DNA from 4 places in the Brevibacillus aydinogluensis genome. Region 4 is predicted to be linked to each of the others. Evidence: a T-box and tRNA genes for the amino acid it is inferred to sense, from the RefSeq annotation. Region 4 holds a T-box; the other regions hold tRNA genes.
The links. A T-box is a leader RNA that pairs with one kind of tRNA and senses whether it is charged. The one in region 4 lies ahead of leuS (leucine--tRNA ligase), so its partner is inferred to be a tRNA-Leu.
Positions count from the first base shown of each region.

Region 1: it has a tRNA-Leu gene. The T-box ahead of leuS (leucine--tRNA ligase) is inferred to sense a tRNA for this amino acid. The anticodon was not compared.
Region 2: it has a tRNA-Leu gene. The T-box ahead of leuS (leucine--tRNA ligase) is inferred to sense a tRNA for this amino acid. The anticodon was not compared.
Region 3: it has a tRNA-Leu gene. The T-box ahead of leuS (leucine--tRNA ligase) is inferred to sense a tRNA for this amino acid. The anticodon was not compared.

Region 1 covers NZ_OY569118.1:3,359,785-3,361,961, forward strand. Annotated here, with positions in the region: gene Q7F15_RS16535 (YwiC-like family protein) at 1-305, opposite strand, end outside; gene ric (iron-sulfur cluster repair di-iron protein) at 364-1,065, opposite strand; tRNA gene Q7F15_RS16545 (tRNA-Leu) at 1,245-1,327, opposite strand; tRNA gene Q7F15_RS16550 (tRNA-Cys) at 1,335-1,409, opposite strand; tRNA gene Q7F15_RS16555 (tRNA-Gly) at 1,478-1,553, opposite strand; tRNA gene Q7F15_RS16560 (tRNA-Gln) at 1,559-1,633, opposite strand; tRNA gene Q7F15_RS16565 (tRNA-His) at 1,649-1,724, opposite strand; tRNA gene Q7F15_RS16570 (tRNA-Trp) at 1,732-1,805, opposite strand; tRNA gene Q7F15_RS16575 (tRNA-Phe) at 1,811-1,886, opposite strand; tRNA gene Q7F15_RS16580 (tRNA-Asp) at 1,902-1,978, opposite strand; tRNA gene Q7F15_RS16585 (tRNA-Met) at 1,984-2,060, opposite strand; tRNA gene Q7F15_RS16590 (tRNA-Val) at 2,082-2,157, opposite strand.
Region 2 covers NZ_OY569118.1:1,130,390-1,132,566, reverse strand. Annotated here, with positions in the region: gene Q7F15_RS05455 (sensor histidine kinase) at 1-559, shown strand, start outside; tRNA gene Q7F15_RS05450 (tRNA-Gly) at 794-867, opposite strand; tRNA gene Q7F15_RS05445 (tRNA-Leu) at 879-966, opposite strand; tRNA gene Q7F15_RS05440 (tRNA-Pro) at 1,038-1,114, opposite strand; tRNA gene Q7F15_RS05435 (tRNA-Arg) at 1,201-1,277, opposite strand; tRNA gene Q7F15_RS05430 (tRNA-Gly) at 1,299-1,374, opposite strand; tRNA gene Q7F15_RS05425 (tRNA-Leu) at 1,434-1,520, opposite strand; tRNA gene Q7F15_RS05420 (tRNA-Lys) at 1,584-1,659, opposite strand; tRNA gene Q7F15_RS05415 (tRNA-Tyr) at 1,680-1,764, opposite strand; tRNA gene Q7F15_RS05410 (tRNA-Thr) at 1,778-1,853, opposite strand; tRNA gene Q7F15_RS05405 (tRNA-Asp) at 1,935-2,011, opposite strand; tRNA gene Q7F15_RS05400 (tRNA-Met) at 2,017-2,093, opposite strand; tRNA gene Q7F15_RS05395 (tRNA-Val) at 2,119-2,177, opposite strand, start outside.
Region 3 covers NZ_OY569118.1:1,253,969-1,256,145, reverse strand. Annotated here, with positions in the region: gene Q7F15_RS06135 (EamA family transporter) at 1-139, shown strand, start outside; tRNA gene Q7F15_RS06130 (tRNA-Leu) at 443-527, opposite strand; tRNA gene Q7F15_RS06125 (tRNA-His) at 568-643, opposite strand; tRNA gene Q7F15_RS06120 (tRNA-Met) at 654-730, opposite strand; tRNA gene Q7F15_RS06115 (tRNA-Gly) at 740-813, opposite strand; tRNA gene Q7F15_RS06110 (tRNA-Pro) at 882-958, opposite strand; tRNA gene Q7F15_RS06105 (tRNA-Arg) at 1,005-1,081, opposite strand; tRNA gene Q7F15_RS06100 (tRNA-Gly) at 1,104-1,179, opposite strand; tRNA gene Q7F15_RS06095 (tRNA-Leu) at 1,222-1,308, opposite strand; tRNA gene Q7F15_RS06090 (tRNA-Val) at 1,332-1,407, opposite strand; tRNA gene Q7F15_RS06085 (tRNA-Glu) at 1,495-1,571, opposite strand; tRNA gene Q7F15_RS06080 (tRNA-Ser) at 1,582-1,674, opposite strand; partial or broken gene thiM (hydroxyethylthiazole kinase) at 1,929-2,177, opposite strand, start outside.
Region 4 covers NZ_OY569118.1:2,665,557-2,667,733, reverse strand. Annotated here, with positions in the region: gene Q7F15_RS13150 (class I SAM-dependent DNA methyltransferase) at 1-525, shown strand, start outside; T-box leader at 572-811, shown strand; gene leuS (leucine--tRNA ligase) at 878-2,177, shown strand, end outside.

The DNA of each region.
Region 1 (2,177 bases), 690 kb from region 4:
CAATTGACGAGAAACAACGGGATGAAAAACGGAACCAACCGCGCCAGTGCCGGGTCCAATACGAGCAGCAGGAAACCGATTGGAATCAGCAAACTGCCGTATACCTGCATCGGTCTCCGGTAGATCGTGGTCTTTTTCGTCCGCAGCCACTGCAGAAAAGCGTACGAGAACAAGTAGGCGAGAAACCAGCCGAGAAAAAGCAGCACATGCAGCCAAACGGGCTTTGCCGCGAACATGCCGAATAAAAACGGAATAAGCAGCATCGCCCAGGCCCCATGTTGGTTGGGTATATATCCCTTTTTCATCCGATCCCCCTCCAGGTTCACTGGGCCTTGTCAAACGTTTTCCTCCATATCTGCAATCTTACCGTTTTACACGCGGAAATAACACATTGTTTTCCAGGTGTATGTGTTCGAACAAATCCGATTCCAGTTCTTCGAGCTTCTGAAATGTCAGGGTATACGTCCGGCATGCCCCTTCAGGCAGCCGATAATCTTGCGTGACCGCCCTCATTTCTTTTAACAGTGTGCCCACAGCGCTGTGGTCGGCTTCCAACTCCTCAATTGTATGTGCCGCCTTTGAGATGTCTGTTTCAGCGCCTGTTTGTTCAGCTTTGCGAATCAGTGGAAAGACCATTTCCTCTTCCGTGATCAGGTGCTGCTCCAGCTCCATCTTCATTTGATGGAACAGTTTGTGAAGTTGGGCCAACTCCGGATGCAGCTGACCGTGCACCCGAAGAATTTTGGTAGTAAATTCACTGAGCAGCGGCAGTTCTTTGAGCAAATAGGCATGATGGGTTTGTACGATATGGTCGATCAAATCGGATAGGCTCGCCTCCCGCCAGTCTGTATCCTGCCCCCGTTTCTCCTGTGCCTGCTGAAACATTTGATTCAAACGTGCAAGAAACGCGCTCTTGTCAATCTGTTGCTGCTCCAGCACCGCGGATAACGTGCGGCTGCCGCCGCAACAAAAATCGATCTGATATTCCCTCAACAAATTGCTGGCGCCGGGAAAACCGGCTACAATGTCACCGATCGTTTCGGAACCGTTGAATGTCTGACCCATGTTCCGGCCTCCTCGTCTAATGTAATGGCGATGCTTCTGTCTAATAGTTTACCGCTGTCGGACATTCGGCAATGTGACGCGAATCACAAAAATCGCGCTTTGTACGGTTCCATTTCAGCTGCACGCAAAAAAAGCTCTTAAGATACGGTTCGCATCTTAAGAGCTGTTTCGTTATGTAATGGTGCCGGTAGAGGGACTTGAACCCCCACGGTTTCCCTCACGATTTTGAGTCGCGCGCGTCTGCCAATTCCGCCATACCGGCACGTTTATGGAGGAGGCACCCGGATTCGAACCGGGGAATAAGGGTTTTGCAGACCCGTGCCTTACCACTTGGCTATGCCTCCATGTTCTGTTTTATTTATATTCGGCATGGGCTGACCATGTTCCGCCCAAAGCCTATCGAGGAGACAAATGGAGCGGACGACGGGTCTCGAACCCGCGACCTTCGCCTTGGCAAGGCGACGCTCTACCAATTGAGCTACGTCCGCATAAATGGCTGGGGCACTAGGATTCGAACCTAGGAATGACGGAGTCAAAGTCCGTTGCCTTACCGCTTGGCTATGCCCCAATATGAGATTAAAAATGGGGCGATCGATGGGAATCGAACCCACGAATGTCGGAGCCACAATCCGATGCGTTAGCCACTTCGCCACGACCGCCACGCAATGGCAGGGGCAGTAGGAATCGAACCCACACCAAAGGTTTTGGAGACCTTCGTTCTACCGTTAAACTATGCCCCTGTATATGGTGGCTCGGGACGGAATCGAACCGCCGACACGAGGATTTTCAGTCCTCTGCTCTACCAACTGAGCTACCGAGCCATCGCTTAACGAAAATGGCGGAGCTGACGGGACTCGAACCCGCGACCTCCGGTGTGACAGACCGGCGTGAACTCCAGCTTCACCACAGCTCCAGATTTGGTTGCGGGAGCAGGATTTGAACCTGCGACCTTCGGGTTATGAGCCCGACGAGCTACCAGACTGCTCCATCCCGCGACGATAACAATTCTACTGTAATGGTGGAGGCTGACGGGATCGAACCGCCGACCCTCTGCTTGTAAGGCAGATGCTCTCCCAGCTGAGCTAAGCCTCCACGTCACCCCGCAAAGCCGC
Region 2 (2,177 bases), 1.5 Mb from region 4:
GTCCTACATCCAGGTGGTCATGCACGAATTTGAAAATTTGCACCGGCAGATTACCGGCTTCCTCAGCTTTTCGAAAAAGCCGATTCTGGACGAGGTATACAAGACGGTGGAAATCAGACAGGTCCTCTACGACGTGGAACTGCTGATTACGCCGCGGCTGGTGGGGGAAAACATTTGCTTTGACAAGCACATTGAACCGTGTACCCTGTACTGCTACGAAGAAGGTCTCAAGCAGGTGATGGTCAATTTGCTCAACAACGCCATTGATGCCGTCCAGACCCGTCTGAACAAGTCAATCCGCGTCATCTCCCACTGCGAGGGCGGATGGCTGCAGTTGACCGTCGAAAACAACGGAGAAATGATCCCGGCGGAGATCGTGGAAAATCTGTTTCAGCCGTTTTTCACCACCAAGCAGAACGGCACGGGGATCGGTTTGTCCATCTGCAAAAACATCATTGAAAAGCACAACGGCACTATCTCCTGTGAATCGACGGAGGAGTCCACCCGCTTCATCGTGAGGCTGCCGATTGCTACTGACCGTCTTTCTGCGTTCAGTTGAACGGCCGTCGACGAAAAAAAACCTCCTGCACGGTGCAGGAGGCGAGGCAAGAGATCCGTTACCTATCGGGTAAGCGATCTTAGCCTTACTCTACACGAAAACATATGTTTCTACCACCCTTAACCATCTTACATTTTTCGACAAATTTAAACAAAGGGCTGTTGCAGCCAAACGCTCTCCACCACATACAAAAAACAGACGGACATGTATCGTCCGTCTGTTTTGCATTGCGTATGGAGCGGGTGATGGGAATCGAACCCACGCGACCAGCTTGGAAGGCTGGGGTTCTACCACTGAACTACACCCGCACGGCGTGTATTGGTGCCGAGGACCGGACTCGAACCGGTACGGGAGAAACTCCCGACAGATTTTAAGTCTGTTGCGTCTGCCTATTCCGCCACCCCGGCGCTGTTTTGGCCCTCCCCCAAAAACGTCCGCCTGCTCCCTGGGAGCATCCGTTCCTTTTTGGGAAAAAACATGGTCGGGAAGACAGGATTCGAACCTGCGACCCCTTGGTCCCAAGCCAAGTACTCTACCAAGCTGAGCTACTTCCCGTTGGATGGGGAGATGCGGAGGTGGAGGAGTGACAGAAACGGCGTGGCCGGTTCGCTTCCCCCAGCAACCTCTTCACCTCTAAATGATGGCGTGCCCTGAGAGATTCGAACTCCCGACCTTTTGATTCGTAGTCAAACGCTCTATCCAGCTGAGCTAAGGGCACATGTTTAGATAGAAATAAAAATGGAGCGGACGACGGGTCTCGAACCCGCGACCTTCGCCTTGGCAAGGCGACGCTCTACCAATTGAGCTACGTCCGCATTCGCAACACCCCGACAAAAGCCGTTTGGGCTTGAAAAGCTTTCGCCTTTTGGGGATATGGTGCGGTCGAGAGGACTTGAACCTCCACGGTGTTGCCACCACTAGAACCTGAATCTAGCGCGTCTGCCAATTCCGCCACGACCGCACGATATGAAGTTTTCGCCATTCACCATGCTGCTGTCTTCCCGCAGCACTTTGCGTAAAAAACTGGTGAGCCATGAAGGACTCGAACCTTCGACCCTCTGATTAAAAGTCAGATGCTCTACCAACTGAGCTAATGGCTCATATTCATGATAAGGAGAAATGGTGGGGAGAGACGGATTCGAACCGCCGAACCCAGAGGGAGCAGATTTACAGTCTGCCGCGTTTAGCCACTTCGCTATCTCCCCATGTTCATTCTCCTGGTGCCGGCGATAGGAATCGAACCCACAACCCCCTGATTACAAGTCAGGTGCTCTACCAATTGAGCTACACCGGCGTACCTGGCTTATTATAGCACACCCATTGTCGATGTCAACTGTGTGTTAACGCAAGTAGGTGGCGTACATTTTCAAAAAGCTGGCGGAGCTGACGGGACTCGAACCCGCGACCTCCGGTGTGACAGACCGGCGTGAACTCCAGCTTCACCACAGCTCCAGATTTGGTTGCGGGAGCAGGATTTGAACCTGCGACCTTCGGGTTATGAGCCCGACGAGCTACCAGACTGCTCCATCCCGCGACGGTGAGAAATCATTGTGTAAGAGTGGTGGAGGCTGACGGGATCGAACCGCCGACCCTCTGCTTGTAAGGCAGATGCTCTCCC
Region 3 (2,177 bases), 1.4 Mb from region 4:
CAGTCTGGTGCTGCACGAACAGATCAGCCTCTACAAGTGGAGCGGTGTGCTGTTGATCCTGGCCGCCATTGCCGTGCCGCAGATCAAGTGGAATCGGCTGGTCCATCCTGCCCGAAAGCCTCACCGGCATAAGATGTAAAAAAGGATACGGCAAGGCGCTGAACGGTTCAGCGCTTTTGCCTCATGCACCATGCGGGCGTGTCGACCGGATAACAGGTTGGCGCGCCTGTTTTTGTGCGCCTTCGCCCTCCCATACCCCAAAACGTGGCAGCCTTGAAAAGGAAGCGGCGAACTTAAGCGCATTTACTCGTCACAATATTGCGAAAGTGAAAGAGAAAGGCGTCCGCCCGTGGAAAAGCGGCCTGGTACAGAAACGATTCAAAATCAAAAAGCCCGGCGCTTGCAGCGGTTTGCTGCACTCACCGGGCTGTGTGAACATAGATGGTGCGTTCGGCGAGACTCGAACTCGCACGGGTCGCCCCGCCACCCCCTCAAGATGGTGTGTCTGCCAATTCCACCACGACCGCATGTGTCTGGGTTGGGGACGTCCTTTGGTGAATAAAAAAATGGGGCGATCGATGGGAATCGAACCCACGAATGCCGGAGCCACAATCCGGTGCGTTAACCACTTCGCCACGATCGCCATGTACATATGGTAGCGGTGGAGGGGCTTGAACCCCCGACCTTTCGGGTATGAACCGAACGCTCTAGCCAGCTGAGCTACACCGCCAGAAACATTTGGAGCGGGTGATGGGAATCGAACCCACGCGACCAGCTTGGAAGGCTGGGGTTCTACCACTGAACTACACCCGCACGCGTTATCGGCCAGCGCAGCAGATCGGATGCTGCTCTGCGCCGCCCGTTGCTGATGAGAATAAGAATGGTCGGGAAGACAGGATTTGAACCTGCGACCTCTTGGTCCCGAACCAAGCGCTCTACCAAGCTGAGCCACTTCCCGACGTGGAGGTGAGACACGGGCTGTGCCAACTTCCCACCTCTTGCTATGGCGTGCCCTGAGAGATTCGAACTCCCGACCTTTTGATTCGTAGTCAAACGCTCTATCCAGCTGAGCTAAGGGCACAAAACGATGTAAGAGATTGCACTGGAGCGGACGACGGGGCTCGAACCCGCGGCCTTCGCCTTGGCAAGGCGACGCTCTACCAGCTGAGCTACGTCCGCATGTTAATACCTTCTGAGATGTAACAATCAAGACATTTTGTATGGTGCGGTCGAGAGGACTTGAACCTCCACGGTGTTGCCACCACTAGAACCTGAATCTAGCGCGTCTGCCAATTCCGCCACGACCGCATATGTCATTGTACCCGTAAAGGTGGTGGAGGCTGACGGGATCGAACCGCCGACCCTCTGCTTGTAAGGCAGATGCTCTCCCAGCTGAGCTAAGCCTCCGCTCCGTCCGCAAAGTGAACGGAGGCTTCTCAGCGAATCCGTATGCTTTGCGGGGTCCCCCGGACAGCGTCCAGGGGGATTTTTCTATGGTGACCCGTAGGGGATTCGAACCCCTGAATGACAGCGTGAAAGGCTGCTGTGTTAAACCACTTCACCAACGGGCCAGGTGATTGATGGCGGATGGAGTGGGATTTGAACCCACGAGACGAGTCATCCCCGTCTACACGATTTCCAATCGTGCTCCTTCGGCCTCTCGGACATCCATCCAGATCGTTTTTGCCGTTCTCTCATCGGCAAGAATTAATCTATCACATCTCAAAAGCTTTTTCAAGTGGTATTTTAAAATTTTTTTCTGGTTAAAAGAGAAGATGTTGGCCTCGTGCTTATTTCATTGTATCGATTCCGCTTATGAAAGGCAACGCAAAGGCCCCCTCGCTCACAAGCACAAAGGGGCCTTTTTCGCCCAACAGCGGGAAAGCAGTCTGGCCGTCACCCGGCCGATACGCGCTCTTCTCCCCGGCTTACACGCGGTCGATCGCTCCGTATCTGCGGACATCGTCTGCGGTGATCCGCGCCAATTGATTCAAAAACTCGATCTGAAATTGTCCCGGGCCTTCCGCTCCTTTGCCGGCAGCTGCCACTTCCGCCGCCACGCCATAGCTGACGAGCGCAGACGCCCCCGCAAGCAGCAGGTCTTTCTCCACCGCAACAAACGCCCCCAGGACGGATGTGAGCAGGCAGCCCGTGCCCGTTACCTTGGTCAGGATGGG
Region 4 (2,177 bases):
TATGACAAAATGAGGCGGGAGCAGGTTCAAATCACCTGGGTGGAGCAGGACATGCGGGAGTTGGATCTGCCCGCTGCCGACGCCGTCATTTCCCTGTGCGATTCGCTCAGCTATCTGACGGAAGAGGAAGACGTCAAGCTGACGTTTGAACGTGTCTATCAGCATCTGAATCCCGGCGGCACGTTTTTGTTTGACGTTCACAGCCCCTACAAGATGCTGCACGTGTTCGGCAATCAGACGTTTACGCTGGTGGATGACGAAGTTTCGTACATTTGGCAATGTTTCTGCGACCCGATTCGGCTGGAGGTGGAGCACCAGCTCACCTTTTTCCTGCGCCAACCGGACGGGCTGTACCAGCGTGTGGAGGAGGAGCACTGGCAGCGTGCGTACCAGCCGGTTCAGCTGTTGCGCTGGCTGGCGGACGCGGGGTTTGTCGACGTGGAGATCACGGCCGATTTTACCGGTCTTCCGCCGCACGAAACCAGCGAACGGCTGTTTTTTGCCGCGCGTCGACCCGAGCGTTGACACGGTTGGTACGGATTGTCTATAATCGGAATACAACCGCAAACATGAGTATGCGTTGAAGAGGAGTAGTACGAAAGGCTCCCATGGCATCAGAGAGTTGACGGCAGGTGCGAGTCAACCTGGGACTTTCCGAACTCGCCTCGAAGCACTCCGCCCGAAGGCCGGCTGGTTTCGCCGGCTGCGTAAGGAGGAGCGTCTCGTCCGCGATAGGGACAACAAGCGGGTGAACGATACGTTCATCAAGTAGGGTGGTACCGCGGGAGTGCATAATCCTCTCGTCCCTTTCGGCAGTGCGCCAGGGGCGGGAGGTTTTCTTATTTTTGTCATCTTTTTACGATGGGAGTGCGACACAATGGTTTTCAATCATCAGGAGATCGAAAAAAAGTGGCAGGACTACTGGGAGAAGAACAAAACGTTTAAAACCCTGGAAGACAAGAACAAGAAGAAGTTTTACGCGCTCGACATGTTTCCGTATCCGTCCGGCGCAGGACTGCACGTCGGCCATCCAGAGGGCTATACGGCTACTGACATCCTGTCCCGGATGAAACGGATGCAGGGCTACAACGTTCTCCATCCGATGGGATGGGACGCTTTTGGCCTGCCGGCCGAACAGTATGCGCTCGACACCGGAAACGATCCGGCGGAGTTTACGCAGCGCAACATCGACAACTTCCGCCGGCAGATCAAATCCCTGGGCTTTTCCTACGACTGGGATCGCGAGGTAAACACGACCGACCCGGCCTACTACAAATGGACCCAGTGGATCTTTACGAAGCTCTACGAGCATGGACTGGCCTACATTGATGAAGTGCCGGTAAACTGGTGCCCTGCGTTGGGAACTGTGCTGGCCAACGAGGAAGTCATCGACGGGAAGAGCGAGCGCGGCGGCCACCCGGTGGAACGCCGCCCGATGAAGCAGTGGGTGCTGAAGATTACGGCTTACGCTGACCGCCTGCTGGAAGACCTGGAAGAACTGGATTGGCCGGAAAGCATCAAGGAGATGCAGCGCAACTGGATCGGCCGTTCGGAAGGGGCGGAAGTCGTCTTTGGAATCGAGGGTCACGACGAGACCATCACCGTCTTCACCACCCGCCCGGATACGCTGTTTGGTGCCACCTATGTGGTGCTCGCGCCGGAGCACAAGCTGGTGAACACCATCACGACGCCGGAACAGAAGCAGGCGGTGGATGCGTACCTGGAGCAGACCAAACGGAAGAGCGATCTGGAGCGCACCGACCTGGCCAAGGAAAAAACCGGGGTGTTTACCGGCGCGTACGCGATCAATCCGGTAAACGGGGAGCGGCTGCCGATCTGGATCGCCGATTACGTGCTGGTCAGCTACGGTACAGGTGCCATCATGGCAGTACCGGCACACGATGAGCGCGACTACGAGTTTGCCCAGGCGTTTGGCCTGCCGATCAAGGAAGTGATCGTCGGCGGAGACGTGACCAAAGCGCCCTATACCGGCGACGGCGAGCACGTCAATTCCGGATTCCTGAACGGGTTGAACAAGGAGCAGGCGATCAACAAGATGATCGAATGGCTGGAGGAAAACGGCAAGGGAGCGCGCAAAGTCTCCTATCGCCTGCGCGATTGGCTATTCAGCCGTCAGCGCTACTGGGGTGAGCCGATTCCGATTATCCACCTGGAAG